DNA from 2 places in the Pseudodesulfovibrio indicus genome. Region 2 is predicted to be linked to the other one. Evidence: predicted binding sites of a transcription regulator. Region 2 holds the regulator's gene; the other holds the start of a gene.

Region 1 (14,350 bases), 1.2 Mb from region 2:
GAGCTGACGTGCAGGCCGTAGGTCTTCGGGAGGGATATGACTTCATCCCCGGAACCCGGCTTCTCCAGCGACGCCTTGACCACGTCGGGGGAAGGGGTAGGCGAGCCTGCGGACGCGGGAGATGCCGCAGGCTCGCCGGGGTTCTGCTTCGCGTCGGGGAAAGACGGACGAAGCAGAGGGTTCGGGGTGGAACCGCTGGTTTGGATGGTGTTCTGCTGGAAACGGGCCGCAAGGCGGGCGCGCTTCAGGTTGTCGGCTGCCTTCACGTAGTAGCTGGGCGACAGCTCGATGGCCGCCTCGAAGTACGGGACGGCCTGGGCGGGCCGGTTCTCGGTCAGCAGCACGTAGCCCAGGTTGTTGTTGGCCTTGGCCTCGCCGCCGGCGTACTTGAAGGATTCCAGGGCCTCGTCCAGACGGCCCAGGCGGGCCAGGGCCAGGCCGAGGTTGTTGTAGGTGCGGGCCGAAACCCCGCCGGACTTGAGCGCCAGGCGGAAGGTCTCCACGGCCTCGCCGTAGTCCTTGCGGGCGATCTGGACCACGCCCAGGTTGTTGTAGATTTCGTCCACGCCGTTGCCCTGGTGCAGCTCCAGCGCAGCGGAAAATTCCGTGGCCGCCTCGTCGTACTCCCCGGCGCGGTCGTGGATGATGCCCAGGAAGTTGTGCGCCTTCCAGAGCAGCGGATTGAGGGCCACGGCCTTGTTCAGGTGCGCTTGGGCCTCGGTGAACAGCCCGGCCCGGAAGTAGACGCAGCCCGCCGCCTCGTTGGCGATGGCGTGGTCGGGATCGACTTCCAGGACCCGGTTGAATTCGGCCAGGGCCTGTTCGTCCAGCCCCTGGGAGACCAGCAGGTCGCCGCGCTTGACCCGCGCGTCGAGGTTGGTCTTGTCGACCTCGATGGCCTTGTTGAAATGCATCAGCGCCATCTCGGGCTTGTTGCGGCGCACGTAGCCGTCGCCCACCTGCTCGTGTTGCGCGCTGGTCAGCTTCACGCCGGGGGTCTCTTCGCCGTAGGCGAATTCGTTGAACGTCTTGTCGTCGTAGGACTTGTTCACGCACCCGGTCAGGGCCAGCGCGGCGATGGCGATCGTTGCGATCAAAAGATTCTTCATCATTTCAATTCTCCTTGGCTGTTCCGGTCTACCGGCTGTTCATCTTGATGAACATGTCCATGCTCATGATTACCGCCGGGCCGAGGATGGCCACGAACAGGGCGGGAAGGATGAACGCCACGAGGGGAAGAAGCAGCAGCACCGGCATCTTTGCGGCCTTTTCCTCGGCGCGCTGGGAGCGCTTGACGCGCATGGCGTCCGAGTAGACGCGCAGGGTCCGGCCGACGCTGATGCCGAAGGCGTCGGCCTGGATGAGCAGGGAAGTCAGGCTGTTCAGGTCGTCCAGGCCCACTCTGGCCGCCAGGGAGCGCAGGGCCTCCACGCGGGACTTGCCCGCGCGCAGCTCCAGGGTCAGCAGCTTGAACTCGGAACTGATGATCGGCCCGGACCTGCGCATCTCGTGGCAGACCCGGTCCACGGCCTGATCCAGCCCCATGCCGGACTCCACGCAGACCACCAGCAGATCGAGCGCGTCGGGCAGCTCGTCGGACACGGTCAGCTTGCGCTTGTTGACCTTCTTGGTCAGCCAGTACTCGGGGGCGTAGACGCCGAGGGTGGCCATCAGGACCGTGCCGAAGCCGGTCATCGTCATGGTCATGTCCGGGGAGAGCAGGAAGCGGTAGAGCAGGAATCCGCCCGCCAGCGCCACGGCCAAGACCCCCTTCACGCCCTGGAAAATCTTGTGAGAATCGGGCTTGCGCAGTCCGGCCTGGACCAGCCGCATGCGGCCCTTGTCGATCTCGGCGGACTCGGTGGGGCCGATCTTGGTCCCCAGCCTGCCGAAGAAGTCCACCACGCCGGACAGGGCGGAGCCGATGGGCGCGGTCAGGGCGTCGCTGCGCTTGACCGTGGTGCCGGAGACCCGCTCCTTGAGCCGGGCCGACTCGCTGGCGCCGCTCAGGTAGCCCAGGAGGCCGTAGCCCGCCAGGAGCACGGAGACGAAACCGACGAAGGCCGTGAACAGGGGTATCAACTGATCGCTCATTGCCGTCCTCCTAGACCTTGATCGTGATGATCTTGCGGATGATGAGCGCGCCGAAGACCATGGAAAACGCCGCCGCCCAGACCATGTTCTGCCCCAGCTCGCGGGTCCACAGCAGGCTGATGTAATCGGCGTTGACCGCGTAGAGGATGCCGGTGATCAGGAACGGGAGGGCAATGAGGATGTAGGCGGACACGCGCCCCTCGGCGGACAGGACCCGGATCTTGCCGTACAGGGCGAACCGCTCGCGCACCAGCCCGGCGATCTTGGCGATGATCTCGGCCAGGTTGCCGCCGGTCTCGCGCTGGATGTTCACCGAGACCACGAAGAACTTCAGGTCCGGGCAGTCCACCCTGCCCTGGAGGTTGGTCAGGGCGCGGTCCACGTCCAGGCCGTAGTTGATCTCGTCCAGCGTCTTGCCGAACTCGGGACCGATGGGACTCTCGAACTCGTCCGCCACCATGCGCATGCCGCCGCCGAAGGTGTGTCCGGCCTTGAGGGCGCGGGCCATGAGGTCGAGCGCCTCGGGCAGCTGCTTCTGGAACCGGTCCATGCGCTTGCGCTTCCTGGACCGGAGCACGCCCACGGGCAGGTAGCCGAGCAACGCGGCCGAGCACAGGGAGACCCAGAGCCGGTCGGAGAAGGTCCCGGCATAGAAACCGATGACCGCCAGCAGGGCGCAGACCAGCAGATAGGTGCCCGCCGACCCCTTGGCGTCGGCCTGGTACAGGAGGCGGTTGAAATTCCTGGACCACTGCATGCGCTCCAGCAGCCGGTTGAACATGGGCACGTCGCTCAAGGTGGTTTCGCGCAGGACCAGGTCCACGGCGTTGTCGTCGATGCCGGTCATGGCCAGGGCGCGGAGCCGGTCCTTGACGCGGCGCTGGGCCCGGTCGGAACCGGACTGCATGAACGAGCCCACGGCCATGACCAGCAGGAAGACCGCGAGCACGGCGACGCCGACGATGATCAGTGTCATGGACATGGCTTACTCCTTCCTCGCGGGCGCGGGCCTGGGGGTGACGCGGAACATGTCCGGCGGGAACGGGAAACCCATGCGTTCGAGCTTTTCCGCGAACTTGGGGCGGATGCCCCGGGAGGTGAAGTATCCCTCCACCTTGCCCTCGGCGCTCAAGCCGATCTGCTCGAAGGCGAAGATCTCCTGCATGGTGATCATCTCCCCTTCCATGCCGGTCACTTCCTGGATGGAGATGACCTTGCGCGAGCCGTCCACCAGCCGGGTGGCCTGGATGATGACGTCGATGGCCGAGGAGATGTAGCGCTTCATGGACAGCGGGTTGAGATTCAGCCCGGCCATGGAGATCATGGTCTCCAGACGCATCAGGGCGTCGCGGGGGGTGTTGGCGTGGATGGTGGTCAGGGAGCCGTCGTGACCGGTGTTCATGGCCTGGAGCATGTCCAGGGCCTCGGCGGAACGGACCTCGCCGACGATGATCCGGTCGGGCCGCATGCGCAGGCAGTTCTTGACCAGGTCGCGCATGGTGATCTCGCCGCGTCCCTCGATGTTGGCCGGGCGGGTCTCCAGCCGGACCACGTGCTCCTGCTTGAGCTGCAGCTCCGCCGCGTCCTCGATGGTCACGATGCGCTCGTCCTCGGGTACATTGCGCGACAGGCAGTTGAGCAGGGTCGTCTTGCCGGAGCCGGTGCCGCCGGAGATGAGCACGTTGAGCTGGGTCTGGACGATGCCCTTCATGAGCAGGGCCATCTCCGGGGTCAGGGAGTTGAAGCCGATGAGGTCGGCCACTTCCAGCGGGTCCTTGGAAAACTTGCGGATGGAGAGCGACGGGCCGTCGATGGCCAGCGGCGGGATGACCGCGTTGACGCGCGAGCCGTCCAGCAGGCGGGCGTCGCACAGCGGCTGGGATTCGTCGATGCGCCGTCCCACCAGGGAAACGATGCGGTCGATGATCTTGCGCAGGTGGTCGTCGTCCTTGAAGCGCGCCGGGGTCAGCTCCAGCTTGCCGGACCGCTCCACGTAGATCTGCTTGTAGCCGTTGACCAGGATATCGTTGACCGTGGGGTCCTGGACGTAGGGCTCCAGGGGGCCGAGGCCGATGACCTCATCCTGGATCTCGGCCAGCATCCGCTTGCGCTCGGCCAGGTTCAGGGGCGCGTTGCGGAACTCGCCCCACAGCAGCCCCTCGGTGACCTTGGCGATCTCGGCGCGGGTCTCGGTCTCGGACAGGGAGTCCAGGATCGAGAGGTCGATCATGTCGATGAGCCGGTCGTGGATGCGGGTCTTGATGTCGAAATAATGCTCGGCGGCCTCGACCTTGGAGGCCTTGGGCTGGGCCTTCGCCTTGGGGGCGGCCGCAACGGCGCCGGTGGTGGCGGCGCGCTTGGCCGCGTTCCTGTTCAGTCGTTCCGCGAGGTTCATAAGGTCGCTCCTGCAAGGCTGTCATTGGCGTCGGAACCCTTGCCCTTCTTGCGGAACAGGGAGCCGAACGGCAGGGAGAACCCCTTGCGGGCCTTTCGGGGCCGGGGGGCCAGCTCGTTGGCGATGGCCTGCACGGCCTTGGCCGAGGGCGACTTGGGGAAGGCGAGGACCAGGGGCGTGCCCTGGTTGATGGCCGAGAGCACGGTCTCGCCGTCGTCCGGCACGGACCAGGTGATGGCCCGGTTCAGGACCTCGGCGGCCTCGGGCACGCCGATGGAGCCGTTGCGGGCCACGCGGTTGGCCACCAGCCGCATGCGCCGGTTGGCGTCCGGGTCCTGGGAGCCGATGGAGTCGGCCAGCCGGGACACGCGGGCCAGGCACGGCAGGGAGAGCTGCAGGGTCACGAGCATGGAGTCGGCCAGCTCGATCTCCTTGGGCAGGTCGTCCTCAACCGGGGTGGAGGTATCCACCACCACGTAGTCGTAGCTGGACCGGAGCTGCTCGAGGATCATCAGCAGGGTGTGGTTGTCGGGCCGTTCGGCGTGGGCCGGTCCGGGCAGGACGTGCAGGCCGGACTCGTGCTCGGCGATGACGCTCTGGAGGTAGGTGGCGTCGAGGCGGGTGATGTCGGCCACCAGGTCGCCCCAGGTGTATTCGTGCTTGAGGTCCAGGAAATACGGGACCTCGCCCATGGGGGTGCGCAGGTCGAGCAGCACGGTGCGGCCGGGCTGGCGTGCGTTGAGCGCGCAGGCCAGGTTCACGGCCAGGGAGGTGGTTCCCTGCCCGGACTTGCAGCCGAGCACCGTGAACAGCTTGCCCTTCTCGCCCTCGTCCGATTCCAGGCTGGAACGCATGGCCGTGCGCAGCAGGGAGGCTCGGAAGTCGTTCTCCTCCAGGGGGAACTTGAGATATTCGCGGATGCCGCTGCGCATGGCGCGGATGAGGACCTCCGGGTCGGACACGTTGCCTGCCAGGTAGACGTCCTCGGCCTGCCCGGATTCCAGGGCGTGGATGATGTGCGGCATGTCCTCGTCCACGGACTCGCCCGGTTCGTAGATCAGGACGCCCATCTCCTCGGCGTCGTCGTCCACGAGGCGGGCCATGGGATTGGCCGCGATCATCTCCACGAGGCGCTCCCGCTGCTTCTTGTCGCTGATCGCCAGCGATATGGGTATGATTCTGGTATTCATGGTTCTTTCCCCGTATTCCTTTGCTTTGCCCCGACAGCGGCGGTCCTTGACCATCCGCCTTCCCCGCGGGGCGGCTGCATTCCCTTACTCGGCCTTTTCCCCTGGCCTACTTGGTCTCGGTGATCACGGTCGACTTCTGGGACGACCCCTTGGAGCCCTTGGACTCGGCGGGACCGGCCTGGTACCGCTTGACCACCGCATCGGCGTACCTGCCGTCAATGCCCACCACCGGGGCGTCGGTCCCGGCCTCGGGGTTGACGGTCTGGCTGGCCACGGCCATGCGCACCGAGGCGCCGAAGGGAGCGGAGGTGCGTTCGCTCTCGAACATGGTGCCGCATCCGGCCTGGAGCATGATCGCCACCATGGCGACGTAGATCAGAATGTTCTGCATGTCGTTCTCCCTTTCGTTTGCCGTCAGTTGGACCACGAGTGGCCGAATTCGCCGTCGAATCCCGATTCGGGGCGGATCACCGCGCCCTGTTCGCCGCCGGTGCCGTTGGAAGCGGTCTCGGTGGGTTCGTCCTTCTGCCCCTCAAGCAGGCCGAAGAGATAAAATTCCTTGTCGTCCGGTTCCTTGAACCCGTCCGTGGGCAGGGTCTGGGCGGCCATGTCCACGGGCTTGGCCAGGTGGGCGGTGACCAGGACCACCAGCTCGGTCTTGTTGGAGGCGAAGTCCTTGGAGCTGAACAGGTTGCCGAGCATGGGGATTTCGCCCAGGCCCGGGACCTTGCTGGAATTCTCGCGCAGGGTGTCGCTGATCAGCCCGGCGATCATGAAGGACTGCCCGTCCGCCAACTCGACCACGGTGCTGGCGCGCCGGGTGGAGATGGTCGGCACTTCGTATCCGGAAACGGGCACCGAGCGGGAGTAGTCCAGCTCGGAGACCTCGGGGTTCACCTGGAGGTTGATCCGCCCGGAGGACAGGACCGTGGCCGTGAACTTCAGCCCGATGCCGAAGGGCTTGTAGTCGATGCCCACGGTTCCCAGGGAGCCGGGCATGGGGATGGGCACTTCGCCGCCCACCAGGAACTCGGCGGACTCGCCGGACACGCAGGTCAGGTTCGGCTCGGCCAGCATGCGGACCAGCCCGTTGGCCTTGAGGGCGTTGAGCATCCCGAAGAGGCCGTAGGAGCCGTTGGTGTACGAGCCCATTATGTTGACCTTGTCGCCCGCCACCAGGTAGCCGTCGTCGGGGTTGTAGGAGGCGAGGCTGTTGATCAGCGAAAAGATGGAAAAGTTGGAACCGATGGCCGCGAAGTTGAAACCCAGCTGCTTGGTCACGGACCGGGACATCTCGGCCACCCGGACTTCCAGCATGACCTGGTGGATGCCGTCCACGTTCAACAGGTTGACCACGTTGCCGCCCGCCTCGGCCTTGGCCAGGACCAGCGCCCGGCTCAGGTGCTCGGAGCTGGACACGCTGCCCGCCAGGGTGATGGCCGAACCGGAGGACAGGACGCGGATTTCCTTTTCGCCGGGCATGGTCTCATGGATCAGCCGCTTCAGCCGGGTCACGTCCGGGGCCACGACCAGGTCGTAGACCTTGGCCACTTCCGCGCCGGACCACAGGGTCAGGGACGTGGAGCCCAGCGCCTTGGCGGTCAGGTAGATCTGCCGGGGGGAGATGAGGACCATGTCCACCAGCCCCTCGGAGGCCAGGGACACGCGCGTCACCTTGACGTCCGTGTCGATGATCGTGGACTTGTTCAGGACCATGGCCACGACCTCGGATTCGGTGGTCTGGGGACCGGCGAGGGCCGGGACGCAGGCCAGAAGAACGAGGATGGCGGTTATGGCGGTGATGCGCATCATGACGGCCTCCTAGAACTTCACCGTGGAGCGGGCGGTGCCGCTGATCACTTCGATCCGGGTGACGGGCTTGTAATTCTTGGCGGGCATCTTGGGCCGGAGCGCGGCCAACGCCTTGGGGATGTCCGAACCCAGGGTCAGCACGCCCTCCTCGTCCTGCTCGTTGCGCAGGGCGAAATGCAGGGTCCCGCGCGAGGCGGCCAGGGCCAGGCGCTCGGACTCCTCGGGGGTCAGCTCCAGGGTGTAGACGTCCACCGAAGCGGTCATCCCTTCCTTGGTGGGCGGCTGCAGCTCGGTGCCGGTGGCCAACACCTTGATCCGTTCCAGGACCAGCTTGGTGACCGGCTTGTCGTCCCTGCCCACGGTCATGGACACGATGACATCCACCCTGTCGCCGGGACGGACGAAACCGGACAGCCCCATGATCACGTTACCCTTGACGGCCATGGCCCGCTTGCCGGGCTCGATCATGGCGGAAACGCCGCCGCCCATGACGGACTCGTCGGCCAGCTTCAGCCGGGTTATGGCCTCGTTGGCCCCCACGTCCTGGTTGAGGACGCGGCCGGCCAGATCCTCGACCTTGCCGAAGGAGTCGGCAGGCCGGGAGTCGGCGGTGAAGTTGCGGACTTCCAGCATGTCAGCGGTCAGCTTCATGCCGTGGCGGACCGGGTCCTTGGCGACCACGACGGCCACGGTGGACACCTGGGCGATGGCTGCGGGGGCCGTCTGGCGCACGCCGCTGGTCCAACGGAAAATCACCACGCCGGCAACCGTGGCCAGCACCAGGGCCAACCCCAGCTGTATCAATGCTCTCTTGGACTTGCTCATGTCATGTCCTCCTTAATACCCGGCGTAGATGGAACCGGTTTGCAGGGCGGAAAGGGCCATGGCGGCGGCAGTGCCGACCGCGATTGCCACGCCGTAGCAGAGTCTCGGCAGGGCCTGGCCGGAGCTTGTCGGAGCGAAATTCATCTTGCGGGTGGCCACCAGGACATACAGGGTGTTCCAGATGTTCCGCATGGCGCGCATGAACAGGGAGGGGTCTCGGACCAGAACGACGATGCAGTAGACGCCGCCCGCGATGCAGGTGAACAGGAAGGCGACGAAGGTGGCCTCCACGCCGAGCCATGCGCCGACGCCGGCCATGAGCTTGACGTCTCCGGCCCCCATGGCCCCGAAGAAATAGGGAATGGCCATGGCCACGAAGCCCAGGGCGAAGCCGCCTGCGGCGAACTTCAGCCCGGCCATGCCGCCGAACACGGTGTGGGTGGCGAACCCCGCCAGGATCAGCGGGAAGGTCAGCCAGTTGTAGATGCGCTGGCTGCGTATGTCGGTAATGGACGCGACTATGAGCGCTACGCCGATCGCGACGGTGACGAGAATTTCCATGGTTCCCCCGATTTGCCAGTCGAGCCGCTTGTCGCCTCCGCTTTCCCCCGGAGACAAAACCGGGGCTTACGGGACCATCCCGAAAGCCCCGGTTCGGCTGCTCTGGCTGCTTCCGTTAAACGGTTAGCTTGTCACCCACTCCTACAGAGCGGGATCAGTAGTACCGGTGTCGCCGGTGCCGCTGGCGGTATTGGCGGCTTCCTGCATCTGCCCGGTGATGAAGTCGAAAGTGGACACAACCTGCTCGCCGAGGGCGGTGGTGGCACCCACGATACCGGCGGCGATCAGGGCGGCGATCAGGCCGTATTCGATAGCGGTCGCGCCTTCTTCGTCACGGATGAGGTTCATCAGCTTGTTCATCATCGTTCTCCTTGGTTTGGTAAATTTCTGTTTTTAACTTTCGTGTGCCTTTCAGCACCAGCCACGCCCACCATAGAGCAACCCGCGTGCCACAGCCTGTGCCAGGGGGAAATTTATGCTCACAACTACCCATAAATATTGAAGATAAAAATTCGAACACGCATCAACCCCTCGTTCCATGGCTAGTGCCAGAACGGTATAATCTATAATTAGTGGACTTGAGGCGCATGGCGGCCCTGTTTTATCGCGAAACAACCTCTATAAAAACGAGCTGTTACGCCAATCCACAAATACTAGACTATTGTGAAGCCCAGCCGGGGCGAGGGGATTTCAACGTAAAAAGGGAGGAAAAAACGGGGTTGGACGACGGGGAGCCCGCCAGGGGACACCACAAAACGTGGACACGGACAACGGGCCGAGCCGGGAGCGGTGCCGGGAGCGGAGGGGGCCTCCACCTATTTCTTGAACGATGCCGGGTCGATATTGTGCTTTTTGAGCTTGTTCCAGAGGTTCTTGGCGGACACGCCCAGGGCCGAGGCGGCCTCGGTCTGGGTTCCGCCGCAGGCGCGCAGGGCGCTCTCGATGAGCGCTTTCTCGTAGTCGATGAGCGCCTGTTTCAGGGGCACGCCCTCTCCCGTGGGCAGGAACAGGGGGGAGTCGGCCACGGGCCGGGCGTTGGAGAACGCCTGATCCACCTCGGCCGGGGTGATCATGGCGGAGGTGCAGAAGATGGCCGCGCGCTCCACCGCGTTGGCGAACTGGCGGACGTTGCCCGGCCAGTCGTAGTTGAAGAATATCTCCATGGCCTCGGACGAGACCCCGGCGATGTCCGTGCCGAGGCGGCGGTTGGCCCGGTCCAGGAAAAACTCGGCCAGCTGCGGCAGGTCGGACTTGCGGTCGCGCAGGGGCGGCAGGATCAGGGTGGCCACGTTCAGTCTATAGTATAGATCGCTGCGAAACTCGCCCTCCCGGACGCGCTCCTCCAGCTCCTGGTTGGTGGCCGCGATGATCCGCACGTCGTACAGGATGGGCTTGGCCCCGCCCACGCGCTCGGCCTGCTTCTGCTCCACGGCGCGCAGCAGCTTGGGTTGGAGGTGCAGCGGCATGTCGCCGATCTCGTCGAGCATCAGGGAGCCGGACTTGGCCAGTTCGAACTTGCCCTGCTTCATGCTCGTGGCCCCGGTGAAGGCCCCCTTCTCGTGGCCGAACAACTCGGACTCGATGAGGTTCTCGGGGATGGCCGCGCAGTTGATCTTGACGAACGGGGCCTTGGCCCGGGAGCTCAGGGCGTGGATGGTGTCCGCCACCAGCTCCTTGCCGGTGCCGGTCTCGCCCATGATCAGGACGTCGGCGTTGAGCTCGGCCACGCGGGCGATGCGCTCCTTGACCGCCATCATGGGCGCGCTTTGGCCGATGATGTTGTGCAGGGGGCTGGACCCGCCGCGCCGCTTCAGGTCGGCCAGCTCCTGCTGGAGGCGGCGCTTTTCCAGGGCCCGCCGGACCACCACTTCCATCTCGCGCAGGGAGAACGGCTTCTCGAAATAGTCGTAGGCGCCCTGCTGCATGGCCGTGACGCCGGAATCCTTGGAGGCGTAGCCGGTCATGACGATGACGTCCACGCCGGGGGCCACGTCCGCCAGGTGGCGCAACGCCTCCAGCCCGGACATGCCGGGCAGCTGGATGTCGTGGAGGATGAGGTCGAACTCCGCGGCTCCGGCCTTCTTGATGCCTTCCTCGGCGGAAGGTGCCGTATCCACTTCGTATCCCTTGTCGGCCAACGCCTCGACCAGCATGCCCTGGAAGGCGCGATCGTCGTCGACCACAAGAATTTTTTCAGCCACAGGTTTGCTCCCTGATGGTGTTTGTCCCGCGTGAAGGAACCCTACAGGATTCGAAGAGGCATATCCACAAAAAATAGACAAATGAGCCCGCCAATCCGAATACGCTTCTTTGCCGCTCTTGGTCACAAAACTTTTAATACAATTAATACATACTGGTACACACTGATTGATGCGCAAAGATTCTGCTTTGGCACGCACAATGCTTCTGTGAGGTTACCCGGCTTCCGGCCGGTACAATTTCTGGATTCAAGGAGTACGGGAATGAGAAAGAGAGATAGACGCCAGGGCCTCGCCGCCATCGAGTTCGCGTTGCTGCTTCCCGTGGTGGCATTCCTGGGGTTGCTTCTGGTGGAGGGCGGCAGCGCCATGCACACCTATTCCTCCCTGGTCGAGGCCAGCCGCGAAGGCGCGCGCCACGTGCTCATGGAAGGCGAAACCGCGGACGTGGAAGGCCTTGTGGCGGCCCTCGTCGTGGACCTCGACCCCGAAGCCCTGTCCACCAACGTGACCACCGACCCCGTGGCAAAAACCGTCACAGTAGAGGTTTCCTATGTTTACCAGATGTTTGGATCGCAGAACGGTCAGCGGTTGTTCGGCGACGAAGAAGACGAACCCCTGCGGTTCGTCGCGCAGACAACCATGCCGCTTCCGTAAGGCGCGTCAAGGCGCGACCAGTGCCGTCATGGCCCTGCTGCTCCCCATTCTGCTGGGGGTGGCGGGCATCGCCGTGGACATGGGCAACATGTACCTGACCCACACCCGGCTCCAGGCCGCGGTGGACGCGGGCGCGCTGGCGGGCAGCCTGGAGCTGCCCTACGACCCCGACCTGTCCAAGGGCGTGGTCGACCAGGCCGTGCGCCTCATGGTCGAAAACAACATGGAATCCGCCGTGGTCACCTCCGTGTCCGCCGGAACCGAGATCCGCAGCGTGAAGGTCACGGCCCAGGCCGAAGTGAAGATGATCCTCATGGAGGTCCTGGGCATAGCCGACAAGGTGGTCCAGGCCAGCGCCACGGCGGGTTTCAACAAGCTCGAAGTGGTCTTCGTGGTGGACAACTCCGGTTCCATGAAGGGCACGCCCATTACCATGGTCAAGCAGGCCTCCATCGAACTGACCGACCTGCTCATCCCTGACGGAGCCACCCCCGACACCAAGGTCGGCATGGTCGCCTTCCGAGGCAAGGTCCGCATCGACGCGGGCGCCGAAGGGTACGAGGAGGGATGCCAGAACGCGGACGGCACCCTGAACCGGGGCATACACGAGGACTTCATGGACGAATACTACGCCCTGCCCTACTACTACCGCAGCTCCATCAGCCTCGACACCTGCTCCGACCTGCCCGTTTCCCTGCCGCTGAGCCAGGACAAGGAACAGATCATCAGCTCCATCAACACCCAGACCGCCACGGGCGCGGCCTCGGGCACGGTCATCTCCGAAGGCATCAAGTGGGGCCGCCACATCCTGACCCCCGAGGCCCCCTACACCCAGGGCGGCGACAAGAAGGACTTCCGCAAGATCATGATCGTACTCACCGACGGCGACACCGAGGACGGCGAGTGCGGCGGCACCTACCGCGCCTACTACCGGCCCAACAACTACTGGACCAACGCCTACTACGGCATGGGCGTGAAAACGGCCCACTGCGACGACAACGGCGTGCTGAACCAGGACATGCTCAACGAGGCCCAGCTGGCCAAGGACGCGGGCATCGAGATCTTCGCCATCCGGTTCGGCTACTCGGACAATACCGACATCAACCTGATGAAGACCATCGCGTCCAGCAAGGAAGGCACCGACGACCATTACTTCGATGCCCCGCGCGTGGACGACATCCCCGACGTCTTCAAGCAGATCGGCAAGCAGCTCGGCTGGCGCCTGCTCTAGGGAGGTTACGACCATGCGCAACAACCGCAAGAACTCCCGTCGCGGCCTGGCCGCCGTGGAAACGGCCCTGGTCCTGCCCATCCTGTTCATCCTGGCCATGGGCGTCATCGAAGGCGGCAACGCCGTCTACGCCTGGGTCACCGTGCAGAAGGCGGCCCAGAGGGGCGCCCACTACGCGGCCACGGGCCGCGGGGCGGAGACCGGCACCCGGCTCGCGGACATCATCAACACCACCCAGGCCGGGCTGACCACCCTGGACCCGGCCAAGGTGATCATCTCCGTCCGCTCCTGGCCCGACCTGTCGGCCACGGGCGACGGCATCGACAACGACGCGGGCGCGCCCTGCCAACTGGCCGAGGTCGCCGTGCTCTACAACTACGAGCCGTTCACTCCGCTGGTGGCGTCGCTGCTGCCCGATTCCATCCCCCTGCGGGGCTACGACCGGAAGGTCAACGAACCCTGGAAGCCGTGCGACTGATCGCATTGCAGCATACCCTCCACGAAAAGCCCCCGCACAGGGGGCTTTTTCCTGTCCGGCATCGGATGCAATGTGAGAATTGGTATTGATTTGTGCCAGCATGTCCCTTATCCTCTATTAAAACAGTGTCTAAAGTGGATATCTCTAGAACAGGAGCTCCTGAAGTGGACAACTTTCCGGCCATCCTCGGCGTGTACTCCCTCCAGCTCGATTCCGACATCGGCACCGGCGGAACGACATCCAAGCACGACAACGTCACCTACTGGTATGCCCGCCAGCTCTCCCAGAAGGAATTCGAGGTCCAGCCCCTGAACGCCCACCACGTCCCCTCGGGCGTGCGCAGCGTGCTCACCGAGATGAATTTCCTGCGGCAATACACCCCGGAGCCCTCCTACTACCGCATCCATACCGTCCCGGCGCTGGAGACCCTGAAGCGGAAAATCCTCATGGGCCAGGAGGCGTTCGCGTCCGGCGACCTGAACGAGGCCGAACGGCAGTTCATCAAGGCGCTGATGATCGACGACAAGAACATCGACGCCAACTACGGCCTGGGCGAGGTCTATTCCCAGCAGAAGGATTTCGAGAAGCTCAAGACGGTGCTCGACACCCTGCTCGGCCTGGACGAGGCATTCACCTACGAATACCGCCAGAAGTTCAACCAGTTCGGCATCTCCCTGCGCAAGAACGGCCACTACGACGAATCCATCCGCTACTACGAGAAGTCGTTGGAGATCGTCGATTCCGACGAGAACGTCTACTTCAACCTGGCCCGCGTGTACTTTGAAAAGGGCCAGAACGAACTGTGCGTGGGCAGTCTCGAAGCCGCCCTGGCCCTCAATCCCGGATTCATTGAAGCCCAGAAGTTCCTGAAATATTGCAGCAAGCAGGCCTAACCGGCAACAAACCTCC
Region 2 (14,350 bases):
TGGCCGCGAAGACCACTCCGGCCACGCGGGCGTGGAGCAGCGCGCCCGTGCACATCAGGCACGGCTCCAGGGTCACGGCCATGATGGTCCCGGTGAGCCGGTAGTTGCCCACGGCGGCTCCCGCCCTGCGCAGGCAGAGCACCTCGGCGTGGCCGGTGGGGTCGTTCAGGCCGATGGGGCCGTTGTGGGCCGAGGCGATCAGCGTGCCGTCCGGGGCGAACAGGGCCGCGCCGATGGGCGCCTCGCCCGCCTTGGCCGCCAGGCATGCCTCGCCGAAGGCCACGTCCATGAGACCGCGCCAGGTGGTCCCGGCGGGCGGCTTGGGCGCGGTGGGGCAGGCCACGGGCGGCCTACCTTTCCTTCAGATAGCGTACCCCGGCTTCGAGCATGGTCAGGCCGAGCGGGATGTCCGGGTCGGTGCCTCGGGTCCAGGACGGATGGTTGGTCTTGTGGTTGTAGGCCTCGGGGTGGGGCATGAGGCCCAGGATGCGCCCGGTGGGGTCGGTCAGCCCGGCGATGCCCAGCGGGGAGCCGTTGGGATTGTACGGGTACTCCTGGGTCACCTCGCGGGTCTGCGGGTGGACGTACTGGACCGCGATCAGGTTGTTGTCCTGCAACGCCTGGAAGGTGGCGTCGTCCATGGGGATGATCTTGCCCTCGCCGTGACGGATGGGCACGTCGAGGTATTCGATGCCCTTGGTGAACACGCAGGGCGAGGCGGGGTTTGCCTTGAGCCGTACCCAGCGGTCCTCGAACCGGCCGGAGTCGTTGTAGGACAGGGAAACCTGGCGTTCGAAGTATTTGCCGCCGATGGCCGGGAGCAGGCCGAGCTTGCAGAGCAGCTGGAACCCGTTGCAGATGCCGAGGATGATGCCGCCCTTGTCGAAAAATCCCTTCAGCTGGTCGAGGACGGGCTTTCCGTCCGCGTCGTTGGACCACCGCCAGCGCAGGGCCGCCGCCTGGGCCGCGCCCAGGTCGTCGCCGTCCAGAAATCCGCCGGGGCAGAGGAGGTAGTTGTAGTCGTCCATGCGGACGTGGCCCGCAGCGAGATCGGAAAAGTAAACGATATCGGCGTTATCCGCACCAGACTCCCGCAGGGCGTAGGCGGATTCCTTCTCGCAGTTGGTGCCGTATCCGGTGATGACGATGGCGTTGACGCGGGCCATGAAAATCTCCTCTTCGTATTGACTTTGTCGCAGTACCCTGCAAAATTTGCAAAGCAGCAATGTGCTGGACCGGAACATACGTGTCCGACGCACGACAGTCAACATGGCCCGCGAGCGAGGCGGGTTATGATATATCCTTCTAATTCAAGCTTAAATAAGGGGCTTTTCGACGTATGAAAACCAAGTTCATATTTATTACCGGTGGTGTTCTTTCCTCTCTGGGCAAGGGACTGGCCGCAGCATCCATCGGGGCTCTCCTTCAGGCCCGGGGCCTCAAGGCGACCATCCAGAAACTCGATCCCTACATCAACGTCGACCCGGGGACGATGAACCCCTTCCAGCACGGAGAGGTGTACGTCACCGATGACGGCGCCGAAACCGATCTGGACCTCGGTCATTACGAGCGCTACCTCGGCACCGCGCTCAGCCAGCAGAACAACTACACCTCCGGCTCCATCTACAACTCCGTCATCCAGAAGGAACGGCGGGGCGACTACCTGGGCGGCACCGTGCAGGTCATCCCGCACATCACCGACGCCATCAAGGAGGCGGTCATCAACCTGCCCAACGGCGAGGACGTGGCCCTGATCGAGATCGGCGGCACCGTTGGCGACATCGAAGGCCAGCCGTTCCTGGAGGCCATCCGCCAGCTCAAGAACGACCTGGGCAAGGAGAACGTCCTGTTCATCCACCTGACCCTGGTGCCGTACATCAAGGCCGCCGGAGAGCTGAAGACCAAGCCCACCCAGCATTCGGTCAAGGAGCTGCGCTCCGTGGGCATCCAGCCCGACATCATCATCGCCCGGTCCGAAGTGCGCCTGCCCGAGGACCTCAAGAAGAAGATCGCCCTGTTCTGCGACGTTGACCAGGACGCCGTGTTCACCGGCGTGGACGTGGACTCCATCTACAAGGTCCCGCTCGAATTCTACAACGAAGGCGTGGACCAGAAGATCGCCATTCTCCTGAAGCTGCCCGCCAAGAACGCGGAACTCGCCCCCTGGGAAAACCTCGTTCACAGCCTGGACAACCCCGAGGGGTCGGTCAAGATCGGCATCGTCGGCAAGTACGTGGACCTGACCGAGGCGTACAAGAGCCTGCACGAGGCGCTCATCCACGGCGGCGTGGCCAACGACGTCAAGGTGGAGCTGGAGTACGTCAACTCCGAGAAGGTCACGGCGGCCAACGTGGACAAGAAGCTCAAGGGGCTGGACGGCATCCTGGTGCCCGGCGGCTTCGGCTCGCGAGGCATCGAAGGCAAGATTTTGTCCATCAAGCACGCCCGCGAGAACAACATTCCGTTCTTCGGCATCTGCCTGGGCATGCAGTGCGCCTGCATTGAGTTCGCCCGCAACGTCATCGGCCTGGAGGGCGCCAACTCCGAGGAATTCGACAAGACCACCCCGCACAACATCATCTATCTGATGAAGGAGTGGTACGATTTCCGCACCAAGAAGACCGAAACCCGCTGCGAGGAATCCGAGAAGGGCGGCACCATGCGCTTGGGTTCCTATCCCTGCAAGCTCAAGAAGGACACCAAGGCCTTCGCCGCCTACAAGACCACGAACATCGACGAGCGGCACCGCCATCGCTTCGAGTACAACAACAAGTACATCGAGCAGTTCGAGCAGAACGGCATGGTCCTGTCCGGCACCGCTCCGGACGAGTCCCTGGTGGAGATCGTCGAGCTGCCCGGCCACCCCTGGTTCCTGGGCTGCCAGTTCCACCCGGAATTCAAGTCCAACCCCATGAACCCGCACCCGCTGTTCCGGGAGTTCATCAAGGCCTCTAAGGACGAAAAGGGCAAGAAGGGCAAGAAGTAATCCGATGGCAGACCTTTACGCAGCCAGCAAGTCCGGCCCGTTCATTCTGGCCGGACCCTGCGCCATTGAAAGCCGGGAGATAGCGCTCAAGACCGCCGACACCCTGGCCGGACTGGCCTCCAAGCTGAATATCCCGCTGGTCTACAAGAGCTCCTTCGACAAGGCCAACCGGACCTCGGTGACCAGTTTCCGGGGCCCGGGCATGGAAGAAGGCCTCAGGATCCTGTCCGAGGTCAAGGCGGCCACCGGGCTGCCCGTGGTCACGGACATCCACCACCCCGAGCAGGCCGCCCCGGTGGCCGAGGTGGCGGACGTGCTCCAGATTCCGGCCTTCCTCTGCCGCCAGACCGACCTGCTGGTGGCCGCGGCCGAGACCGGGCGTATCGTCAACGTCAAGAAGGGCCAGTTCCTGGCCCCCTGGGACATGCAAAACGTGGTCGGCAAGCTCCGCGCCGCGGGCAACGAGCACATCTGGCTCACGGAACGCGGCTCCACCTACGGGTACAATAACCTGGTGGTGGACATGCGCTCCTTCCCGCAAATGCAATCCTTCGGGGTGCCGGTGATCATGGACGCCACCCACTCCGTGCAGTTGCCCGGAGGGCTGGGCGGCGCGTCCGGCGGGCAGCGGGAGTTCGTCTCCGTGCTCGCCTGCGCGGCCGTGGCCGCCGGCGCGGACGGCGTGTTCATGGAGGTCCATCCGGACCCGGACAAGGCGCTCTGCGACGGCCCCAACTCGCTGCCTCTGGCCCAGGTGGAATCCCTGCTCCGGAAGCTCCTGGCCCTGTGGGAGGTCGCCCGTGGCTGACGCCTCCCTGCTCGCGAAAAACATCAAACTGCTGGTGCTCGACGTGGACGGCGTCCTCACGGACGGCGGTTTGTATTACGGCGACGACGGCATCGCCATGAAGCGGTTCAGCGTCCAGGACGGGCTGGGCATCAAGATGGCCCAGGCCGTTGGACTGGAGATCGGCGTCATCACCGGCCTGGACCAGAAGCCGGTGGAGGCCCGGGTGCGCGAACTGGGCATCCGGCATTATCACTCCGGCAAGCACAAGAAGGTCCCGCTGTTCGAGGACATCTGCGCCAAGGTGGGCGTGGACCCGTCCGAGGCCGCCTACATGGGCGACGACTGGATCGACCTCGGCCCCATGGCGCGGGCCGGTCTGGCCCTGTGCGTGCCCAACGCCGTGCCGGAGGTCATCGAGGCCGCCGACTGGGTGTCCACCCGCAAAGGCGGGAACGGCGCGGTCCGCGAGGCCATCATGTTCATCCTTGAGGCCCGAGGTCTCAAGGAGCAGGCCCTGCAACGCTGGGTGGACTAGATGAAAGGGCGTCCCGCGCTGACCCTGTTCCTCATCTTTGCCTTCGGCCTGCTGCTCGGCCTGGGCATCAATGCGGTCTTTTTCTCCGATCCCATCGTGGAGCCCGACACCACCGCTGAATCCACCCCGGCCTCGCGCCGCCAGTTGTTCGAGGACGCGGACGTGTCCGCCGAGGACATCGAGCTGGTCCAGGGCAAGCAGGGGAGCATGGACTGGAAGCTCCAGGCCAAGACCGCCAAATACAACCAGGGGCTGGGGCTGATCGCGGTGGAATATCCGCAGCTGACCGCCTTTTTCGGCGAGGATCGCCAGGAGGTTTACGTCCGCGCCGATCGGGGCGAGGTGGACCAGGAGAACGACAACCTGACCTTGTACGACGGCGTGAGCGGACGGTTCGGCGACATCGCCCTGGATGCCCAGCAGCTTGATTATGTGGGCGCGATAGGTAAGGTGTACCTCAAGGGCGGGATCACCGTGCGCCGCCCGGACATGACCATCCAGGCAAAGGCCCTGGAAATAGACCTGGTGGCCCGCCAGATGGTGGCTGCCGGGGGCGTCGAGGCGCTGCTGGCCCCGGAGGGGCTGGAGAGGAGTCCTCTGAATGAAAACAAGGAATAAGACGTTGCTGAAGACGTTTCGCTGTCTGTTTTTCGTGCTGGCGCTGACCGCGCTGCTGGTCCCCGTCTCCGCCGTCGCCCAGGACTGGGGCGAGGTGCGCGAGGCCACGGTCAACCTCAACGTGCGCAGCAAGCCGGACCGCTCCGGCGAGCACGTCCTCACCCTGACCAAGGGCGAACGGGTGCGCACGGACTTCGCCACGGACGGCTGGGTGGCCATTTTCCGGCTCGACCAGGCGGACCGCGACGAGACCAAGGCCCTGGGCTACGCCAACGCCAAGTTCCTCAAGGTCGTGCCAGCCGAAGCCGTTGTCGCTGCAAAGCCCGAACCCCAGCCCGAACCCGCGCCTGTCGCGGTCGAGTCCGGGGAAGGGGAGGTCAAGGCCGAGGTGGCCGCGACGCCGCCGCCCGCGCCCGTCCAGGCGGGCACGGACCCGAACCGGCTTCCGGTGAAGATCACCTCCGACCGCATGGTCTACGACGAGTCCGGCAAGGTCGTGTCCTTCGTGGGCAACGTGGTGGCCGAGCACGGCGAGCTGACCCTGTGGGCCGACAAGCTCTCCGCCTACCTCTCGGACAAGGATAAAAAGAAGTTTTCCGCCGACAGCGTGGACCGCATCGTGGCCGAGGGCAATGTCCGGGCCAAGAAGGGGACCACCGAAGGGTCCTGCGGCAAGCTGACCTACTTCGTCGGCCCCCAGCTGCTCAAGATGGAGCAGAGCCCGCTGCTTCAGGACGGCCCCAATTCCCTGACCGGCGAAGTGATCAACTTCCACGTCCGGGACAACCGGTCCGAGGTCATCGGCGGCGACCAGCGGGTCAAGGCGATCTTCGTTGCTCCCGGCAGCATGAAGGTGCAGTAGATGGCCACCGGTCTTCGAGCCACGAACCTGTCCAAGCGGTACGGCCAGAAAGAGGTCGTGCACGGCATCGACATCGAGCTGAACAAGCGCGAGGTGGTCGGGCTGCTCGGCCCCAACGGCGCGGGCAAGACCACGACCTTCTACATGTTGGTGGGCATCGTGGCCCCGAACACCGGCCAGGTGGTCCTGGGGGACGAGGTCCTGACCGGCAGGCCGCTCCACGAGCGGGCCAGGCTCGGCGTCAGCTACCTGCCCCAGGAGAGTTCCATCTTCAAGAAGCTGACCGTGCGTCAGAACCTGGAGATCATCCTCGAGCAGACGGCCATGAATTCGCGCCGACAGCGGGCCAGGGCGGATGAATTGATGGAGATGTTCACCATCACCAAGCTGGCGGACCAGGCTGCCATGTTCCTGTCCGGCGGCGAGCGGCGGCGCCTCGAGATCGCCCGCGCCCTGATCCTCGACCCGCAGTTCATCCTCCTGGACGAGCCGTTCGCGGGCATCGACCCCATCGCGGTCATCGACATCCAGGAGATTATCTCGGTGCTCAAGTCCATGGACATCGGCATCCTGATTTCGGACCACAACGTTCGTGAAACGTTGAATATCTGCGATCGCGCCTATCTCGTCTACGAGGGCACGGTCATCCTCGAAGGGTCGCCGGAGGAAATCGTCAAATCGAGCCGGGCCAGGCAGATTTACCTGGGCGAAGACTTCCGGCTCTAGCCGCGAAACCGCGCATTTTTTGCGCTTTCCGGATTTACACGGTTCCCAAAGGTTGGTACACTTTTTTCATACTCGCGTATATCCGCTGGATTATTAATGGAAACAGGACGTTAACACAATTGTGTTGCGTCCTTTTCTTGCATGTGGCATAGTTGAACCGAAAAAAACTTCCCGCAGCCGGGAAAAAAGTAAAAATATCCGGCGAGCGATATTGTGAAACCGTAAAGCGAGCAGGGAATCATGGGATTGGAACTTCGGCAACAGCTCAAGCTCACACAGCAACTGGTCATGACGCCTCAGTTGCAGCAGGCCATCAAGCTGCTGCAGCTCTCCCGTCTGGAGCTGCTGGAAACGGTACAGCAGGAACTATTGGAAAATCCGTTCCTGGATGAGACCGAGCCCGAGGTGGAACCGCAGGAAACGCCCGACCCACGGGAAGTCCTGACCGAGGCCCAGGCCGAGGAAGAGCTGGTCCGCACCGCCGATTGGGAAAACTATCTCGGCGAATTTTCCTCGACCTCCAAGCAGGCCCTGTCCCGGGACTCCGAGATTCCGGAGGAGGGGATGTCGTTCGAAGCGCGCCTTGCCTCCAAGCCTTCGCTGGAAGGCCACGTCACCTGGCAGATGCGGCTTTCGGATTTCACGGAGCACGAAGTGGCCATCGGCGAGGTCATCCTCGGCAACATCGATTCCAACGGCTATCTCCAGGCCTCCATGGAGGAGCTGACCTCCATGATTCAGGCCACCGACGAAGAGGTGGAGTCGGTCCTGATGCGCATACAGCGCCTGGACCCCGTGGGCGTGGCCGCCCGTTCCCCCCAGGAGTGCCTGCTGGTTCAGATGGAAGTCCTGGGCTACGACGATCCGACCCTGGTCTCCCTGGTGCGCGACCACCTGGAAGACCTGGAGAAGAACCGCTACAAGCCGCTGGCCCGCAAGTTCAAGATCACCATGGAAGAGCTCAAGGACTACCTCGACACGATCCAGACGCTCGACCCCATGCCCGGCGCCAGCTTCTCCAGCACCGAGCCGCACTACGTCTCGCCCGACGTCTTCGTCTACAAGTATGGCGAGGACTTCGTCATCATCCTCAACGAGGACGGGCTGCCCCGTTTGCAGATGAACAGCTTCTACATGGATTCCATGAAGGGCGCGGCGGACAAGGAGAAGGAATATTTCCAGGAAAAGATGCGTTCCGCCGCATGGTTGATGAAAAGTCTGTACCAGCGGCAGCGAACCCTGTATAAAGTAGTCGAGTCCATTGTCGGCTTTCAACGGGGGTTCTTCGAGGAAGGCGTGACAAAGCTCAAACCCTTGATCCTCAAGGAGGTCGCGGAAGACATCGAGATGCACGAATCCACCGTGAGCCGGATCACGACCAACAAGTACGTTTCAACCCCCCACGGCATCTACGAGTTGAAGTTTTTCTTCAACTCCGCCCTGGACCTGAACGACGGTTCCCAGGTGGGCTCGGAGAGCGTGAAAGCGCTCATCAAGCAGATGATCGCGGATGAAGACACGAAGAAACCGCTCAGCGATGAACGGATCGGCGAGATCCTCAAGGAGAAACTTGACGTGAACATCGCCAGGCGCACGGTCGCCAAGTACCGTTCGGCAATGGGTATTGCTTCGTCATCCAAGCGCAAGCAGTATTTCTAGTCTGCTTGCCGGACACACAACCAGGAGGCAGCGTATGAACATCAGCTTCACTTTCAAGAACTTTGAGCCGTCCGATCACCTCAAGGGTTACGCTGAAAAGCGTTTTGAAAAGGTTGCGAAGTACGTTTCCGATGCGGAAGCAGATCTCCAGGTGAACCTGCTGGTCGAGAAGTTCCGCCACAAGGCGGACGTGATCCTCAACTCGGATCGCATTCACATCTCGGCCTACGAGGACTCCGAGGATATGTATTCCACCATCGACATGGTCCTGGACAAGCTGGAAGCCCAGCTTCGCAAGATGCGCGAGAAGATGAAGAACCGCCCCAGACAGGCGCGTCCCAATAAGATGGTGCAGATGAACTACATCTCCTTCGATGAGATCGGAGCCGGAGCGGCCCCGACCATCGTCGGCACCGACGCATACGAGCCCAAGCCCATGTCCGTGGACGAGGCCGCCATGCAGCTGGATGCCCTGGAGAACGAGTTCCTGGTCTTCCGCAACGCGGAAACCGAAGGCGTCAACGTTATCTACAAGAGAAAGAACGGCGATTACGGCCTCATCGACCCCGGAAACTAAGCATGAAACTCAGTGATTACCTGGCGAAGGAACTGATCCTTCCCGAGCTGCAGTCCGAGACCAAGTCGGACGTACTCAATGAACTGGTCGCCCCCCTGGGCGAGATATATCCCGAGATGGACACGGACCTAGCGGTCCGTGTCCTTCTCGATCGCGAGCGCCTCGGCTCCACCGGCATCGGCGACGGTATCGCCATCCCCCACGGCAAGCTGGAGAACCTGGAAAAGGTCATGGTCGTGGTCGGGCGAAGCCGAAAAGGAGTCGAGTTCGAAGCCCTGGACCACAGCCCGTGCGGCATCTTCTTCCTGGTCCTGGCCCCGGAACAGGTGGCGGGCATGCACTTGCGCGTGCTGGCCCAGATCTCCCGGCTGCTCAAGGACGAGGAGTTCCGCAAGGCGTTTCTCGCGGCCGACGGGTTCGACGGCCTCTGGTCACTCCTCAAGGACGTCTAAAACCCGGCAGGCCGTTTTGACCCCGACAAATCCCTTTCCCGTCGTCATCGTCACCGGGCTCTCCGGTTCCGGGAAGTCCACCGCCCTCAGGGTGTTCGAGGACCTGGGATTCTTCTGCATCGACGGGCTGCCCTGCGAGATGTCGCCCAAGCTGGCGGACCTGATCCTCAAGTTCGACACCAAGTATCGCGGGTTGGCGCTCGGCATGGACCTGCGCCAGTTCGAGTTCGTCAACGGCTGGGACGAGGCGTTGCAGGGATTCGCCGATCTCGGCATCCTGCCCCAGGTGGTCTACCTGGAGGCCAAGATGGGCGAGCTGGTGCGGCGCTATGCCACCACGCGGCGGCCCCACCCGTTGGAGAGCCGCAACCTCGGCCTGGAGCAGGCGCTCGAGATGGAGCGCGAGCTGCTCGAACCGGTCCGCTTGGCCGCGGCCCTGGTCATCGACACCACGCATTATTCCATCCACGACCTGCGCCGGGTGATCCAGACCAAGTGGTCGGCCATCGAGGAGGCGGGGAAGGGGATGCGCGTTCATATCATCACCTTCGGCTTCAAGTACGGCGTGCCGTCCGAGGCTGACCTGGTCTTCGACCTCCGCTTTTTGCCCAACCCCTATTTCGACGAGAACCTCCGGCCCCTTTCCGGCCTGGACAAGGCGATCTCCGATTACGTCCTGGACAACCCGGTGGGGGAGGGGTTCATGCAGCACCTGCTCGATTTTCTGACCTACACCCTGCCGCTCTATGCGGACGAAGGGCGGTACCGGATCACCCTCGCACTGGGCTGCACCGGAGGACGCCACCGGTCCGTTTCCGTGGCCGAGTCAGTGCTGGCATCCCTGAAGAAAAAAGGGTATACGGCAACGATTGAACATCGACACATGGAACTCGGCTAGACATGGCGGCACAGACTGAAAAGAAGAACGTTCCCATCGGCGTAGTCCTGGTCACCCACGGCACACTCGGCGAGACCCTGCTCAGGGCCGCGGAAATGGTCATGGGTGCGCAGGAAAACTGCATCGCCATCGGCGTGGACGTGAACAAGGGCGTGGACGAGACCCTGGAGGCCGTGCGCAAGGCGATCCAGTCCGTGGAGAAGGGCAACGGCGTCGTGGCTCTGACCGATCTCTTCGGCGGTTCGCCCACCACCATGTCCCTGTCATTGATGAAGTCCGAGAACCTGGAGGTCATCACCGGGGTCAACCTGCCCATGCTGGTGGCCACCCTCCAGTCCCGCACCATGAAGCTGCCCGCACTGGCCGAGAAGGCCATGGAAGCAGGGCAGCAGGGCATCAAGGTCGCAGGGGCGATGCTGCGCAGAAAAGCAAAAAAGTAGGGTGCCCGCCGTGTTTCTCGTTCGCATAGACAACCGCCTGATTCACGGCCAGATCATCGAAACATGGCTGCCCTACACCGGAGCCAAGTCCGTCATCGTCGCCAACGACGACCTCGCTCACGACATTCTCCAGCAGGAGATCATGTCCCTGGCCATCCCCCAGACCGTGGACAGCACCTTCGTCTCCGTGGACGAGGTCCAGGGCGTGGTGGCCGGTTCCGCAGGCGATTCCGCCGAGCCCGAGGCGATCATTCTCTTTTCCAGCTGCGCCGACGCCCGGCGCGCCTTTGATTCCGGCTTCGGTTTCCACGTGCTGAACATCGGAAACGTCCACTACAGCCCCGGCAAGCGGCAGATATCCCCCAGCGTGGCCCTGTCCGTGGAGGACGAGAGCTGTCTGCGGCACCTGAACAGGAAGGGCGTGGAGCTCGACTTCCGCTGCGTTCCCAACGACCCGGTGCAGGTGAGGTTCTGATGTCCGCGCTGCTGTTGCATCCGCTGGCCTGGTTTGCGGGGGTCGCTTTTTTTTTGCCCTCTTCTCCCTGTGCCGCACGGCCTTAAGCCTCGGACTGCTTGAGCGCCCCCTGGTTGTCGGCTTCTTCTGGGGCGCGGCCACCGGAGAATACACCACCAGCCTGTACATCGCCATTTTCTTCGAGTTGTTCTGGCTCGACCTCATTCCGGCCGGGACGTACATCCCCCCGCACCTGACAGCCGCGACCTTCTCGGCCTTGACTCTGTCCACCTATTTCGGCCTGGACCAGCCCTCCAAGATCATGCCCGTGCTCTTCGCCAGCATGCCGCTGGCCTGGCTCGGGGCCAGGTTGGAAGGGTGGTTGCGCGATCGGGAACAAGCCAGTTACAACGCCATGCTCAACTGGGCGCGCAATCCGCGCTCCATGCACACCCCTGGGACCATCATCCTGCGCTCCATGGGCAGGAACCTGTTTATCAACTGGGGCGTGTTTTTCGCTGCCGTTTTCACGCTCAAACTGTGTTTTCAGCTCTTTTACGACCTGTATCCCACCGCTTTTTCCCATCTGGGAGTGACCTGGGCGCATTTGTGGGTCGCCGCGTCCCTCGGCGGCCTCATGGCGCTGCGCCAGAAACGGGCGTATGTCGTTCTCGCAACGGGCATTCTTATTTTTGTGCTTTTCTTGCTTTGGCCGCGCTTTTAGCTTGGCAGTCGAAGATGTTTGTGATATTCGTCACATTCTATTTTGAACGGATGTATCCCTTGTTATATGGATAATTCAATTAGGAGGACTTGATATGGCTATTTTGGTTGTTGGACACAAAAACCCCGATACCGACACTGTCGCTTCCGCGATTGCTGCCGCCGACCTGTACACCAAGCGTGGCATGGACGCCAAGGCCGTCACCCAGGGCGAAATCGCTCCTGAGACCGCCTTTGTTCTCGAGAAGTTCGGCTTTGCCGCTCCCGAGATCGTCGCCGACGCCACCGATCAGAAGATCATCCTGGTGGACCACACCGACATTTCCCAGACCATCGACAACCTGGACAAGGGTGAGCTCGTGGCCGTCGTCGACCACCACAAGCTGGGCGACGTCACCACCCCCGGTCCCCTGGAAATGTGGGTCTGGCCCGTGGGCTGCACCGGCACCGTCCTGAAGTCCATGTACGACTTCTACAACGTCGAGATCCCGGCCAACGTCGCCGGTATCCTGCTCTGTGCCATCCTGAGCGACACCGTCATGTTCAAGTCCGTCACCTGCACCGACGCCGATAAGGATGCCGTCGCCGCCCTGGCCAAGATCGCCGGCGTCGCCGATGTCATGGCTCTGGGCATGGAGATGTTCAAGGTCAAGTCCGCCGTTGACGGCGCTTCCGCCAGCGACCTGGTCTTCCGCGACTACAAGGACTTCGACATGTCCGGCAACAAGGTCGGCATCGGCCAGCTGGAAGTCGTGGACCTGTCCATGCTGGACGCCCACAAGGCCGCCCTGCAGGCCGAGATCGAGAAGGTCAAGGCCGATGGCCGCCACTCCGTCTTCCTGCTGCTGACCGACATCATGAAGGAAGGCTCCGAGATGCTCATCGCCTCCGACGATCCGGCAGTGGTCGAGAAGGCCTTCGGCATCGCCACCAAGGGCGAGCCCGTCTGGCTGGACGGCGTCATGAGCCGCAAGAAGCAGGTCGCCCCCAACTTCATCAAGGCCTTCGAAGGCTAAGCTGAAGCTTACTGATTAGTGCGCAAAGTCAGGCCCGCCAGCGTTGTGCTGGCGGGCCTTTTGTTTTTTTGGGGGGAACGACGGCTATTGCCTGAAGGCGTGGACCACGTGGACCGGGTCGCTGACGCCGCGGGTCTCCAGGAAGTGGCGGTCGGCCTGGGGCCGCCAGTCGTTGCGCACGCTTTCCGCGCCCATGGGACCGCCGAACCCCGCCTCTTCCAGCAGTTGCAGCAGATATCCCACGCGTTCGAACTCATGCAGTTCGGTCCAGCCGCGCGTCGTCTTGGTGGGGAACCAGCGATTGGAGACGCCGATCAGGATCACGCCGCCCGGCACCAGGCGTTGGGCGGCCTCCCTGAGTACGGCCACGGGGTCGGCCAGGTATTCGACGGACAGGCTTACGACCACCGCGTCAAAGGGACCGGAGAGGGGGATGGCCGGGTCCAGGTTCAGATCGTGGACCGCGATCTCCGCCAGGGCCGTGTTGGCCTCCATCTCCTCGCGATTCATGCCCAGGCCGGTCACGTCGAGCTCAAGGCCGCTCGGCAGGTGGGACTGCACGCTGCTCATCAGGTCGAGAACCTTCATCCCGGATTCGAGGAACCGGCCGTACATGGCCGCGAGATTGTCCCCGGCAGTGTCGTCCACATGGCCCACGAAGCGCGGCGCGGCATAGAAACGGCCGTCATCCTCGTCGTCCCTGTCCAGGAATCCCGGGGTAATGAATTCGGTCGGGCCGTTTGGCGAACGCGCCTGCATGCCCGGGCCGTTGTCGCACAATTCCTCGCCCCAGTGGTAGAGTAGGCCGCCGGTGTCGGACACCTTGTCCTGAATCGACTGGATGGCCGCCTCCAAGGAGAACGGAAAGCGGGCGAGGGGGTGGTTCAGGTCCACGGTCATGGCGTCGCCGTTCACGGCCAGCACGCGGGCCGGGGTCATGGTGCCTGGATACACGCCGGCCAGCCCGGAGAACAGGCCCAGGGGATAGAACCGGCCGGGGTGCGGAAGGATGCGTCTGCCGTTGACGGATACGGACCGGAAACGGCGGGTGTCCAGTTCCCTGACCAGGCCGTCGTTGTACGCCGGGACCAGCGTTCCCGGGGCAAAATCCAGGCTGATGGATTCCCCCTCGGTTTTTCCTTGGAGGCCTTCCTTGAGGCCGGACGGAAAGATATCCCTCCAGGCGTTGACCCGGCGGGCCGTTATGCGGTCCTTGAACCGTCTGTTTCCATCGTTCCAGGTGAGAGCCAATTCCAAAGTAGCCAACGAGTTACTTCCGAATCGAGTCACATGTTCCTTCAATGCTCACTCTGAATTGAGTTCAAAGGTTGTCGTGCGGGGCCATTGGTCCATTTCAATACATAAATCGCGGTTCAGCCCCAGGCAACCCCTGACTTCCTTTCAAAGGAGTCGTGGATATTGCGGCCTGGGGTGGTTTGTGGTGTATTGTCATGACGTGAAAATTGTATCCGGCCTCTGCCGGTTCCCGTAACAGCATACCCGGAGTGAATTTCATGAAAAGAATCCTTGTCGCTTTGATCCTGTGCTGCCTGCTCGCCTCCACCGCATTTGCCGGGGAGCCGAAGCGAGTGTTCACCAGCGTGACCACCGATG

Evidence for each region. Region 2 encodes sigma-54, which starts transcription at its own class of promoters, with help from an activator protein. Its sites were predicted from a motif close to CTGGCACGGNNNNTGCTT; they were not measured.
Region 1: a site for sigma-54 is predicted at 9,313-9,330, ahead of AWY79_RS17155 (Flp family type IVb pilin). Genes of this name have one in related genera too.

The regions. Positions count from the first base shown of each region.
Region 1 is NZ_CP014206.1:3,763,017-3,777,366, forward strand. It holds gene AWY79_RS17110 (tetratricopeptide repeat protein) at 1-1,112, opposite strand, end outside; gene AWY79_RS17115 (type II secretion system F family protein) at 1,138-2,094, opposite strand; gene AWY79_RS17120 (type II secretion system F family protein) at 2,105-3,076, opposite strand; gene AWY79_RS17125 (TadA family conjugal transfer-associated ATPase) at 3,080-4,489, opposite strand; gene AWY79_RS17130 (CpaE/TadZ family protein) at 4,486-5,679, opposite strand; gene AWY79_RS17135 (hypothetical protein) at 5,786-6,070, opposite strand; gene AWY79_RS17140 (type II and III secretion system protein family protein) at 6,094-7,491, opposite strand; gene cpaB (Flp pilus assembly protein CpaB) at 7,501-8,316, opposite strand; gene AWY79_RS17150 (A24 family peptidase) at 8,329-8,877, opposite strand; gene AWY79_RS17155 (Flp family type IVb pilin) at 9,019-9,237, opposite strand; gene AWY79_RS17160 (sigma-54-dependent transcriptional regulator) at 9,693-11,078, opposite strand; gene AWY79_RS17165 (TadE/TadG family type IV pilus assembly protein) at 11,340-11,732, shown strand; gene AWY79_RS17170 (VWA domain-containing protein) at 11,644-12,963, shown strand; gene AWY79_RS17175 (TadE/TadG family type IV pilus assembly protein) at 12,977-13,441, shown strand; gene AWY79_RS17180 (tetratricopeptide repeat protein) at 13,606-14,334, shown strand.
Region 2 is NZ_CP014206.1:2,587,810-2,602,159, forward strand. It holds gene AWY79_RS11605 (nucleoside deaminase) at 1-289, opposite strand, end outside; gene AWY79_RS11610 (phosphoribosylformylglycinamidine synthase subunit PurQ) at 351-1,166, opposite strand; gene AWY79_RS11615 (CTP synthase) at 1,340-2,986, shown strand; gene kdsA (3-deoxy-8-phosphooctulonate synthase) at 2,991-3,794, shown strand; gene AWY79_RS11625 (KdsC family phosphatase) at 3,787-4,311, shown strand; gene lptC (LPS export ABC transporter periplasmic protein LptC) at 4,312-4,929, shown strand; gene AWY79_RS11635 (LptA/OstA family protein) at 4,913-5,791, shown strand; gene lptB (LPS export ABC transporter ATP-binding protein) at 5,792-6,517, shown strand; gene rpoN (RNA polymerase factor sigma-54) at 6,758-8,176, shown strand; gene hpf (ribosome hibernation-promoting factor, HPF/YfiA family) at 8,211-8,753, shown strand; gene AWY79_RS11655 (PTS sugar transporter subunit IIA) at 8,756-9,205, shown strand; gene rapZ (RNase adapter RapZ) at 9,222-10,103, shown strand; gene AWY79_RS11665 (PTS sugar transporter subunit IIA) at 10,106-10,543, shown strand; gene AWY79_RS11670 (PTS sugar transporter subunit IIB) at 10,554-11,018, shown strand; gene AWY79_RS11675 (PTS sugar transporter subunit IIC) at 11,047-11,721, shown strand; gene AWY79_RS11680 (manganese-dependent inorganic pyrophosphatase) at 11,816-12,736, shown strand; gene AWY79_RS11685 (methyltransferase domain-containing protein) at 12,821-13,993, opposite strand; gene AWY79_RS11690 (DsrE family protein) at 14,251-14,350, shown strand, end outside.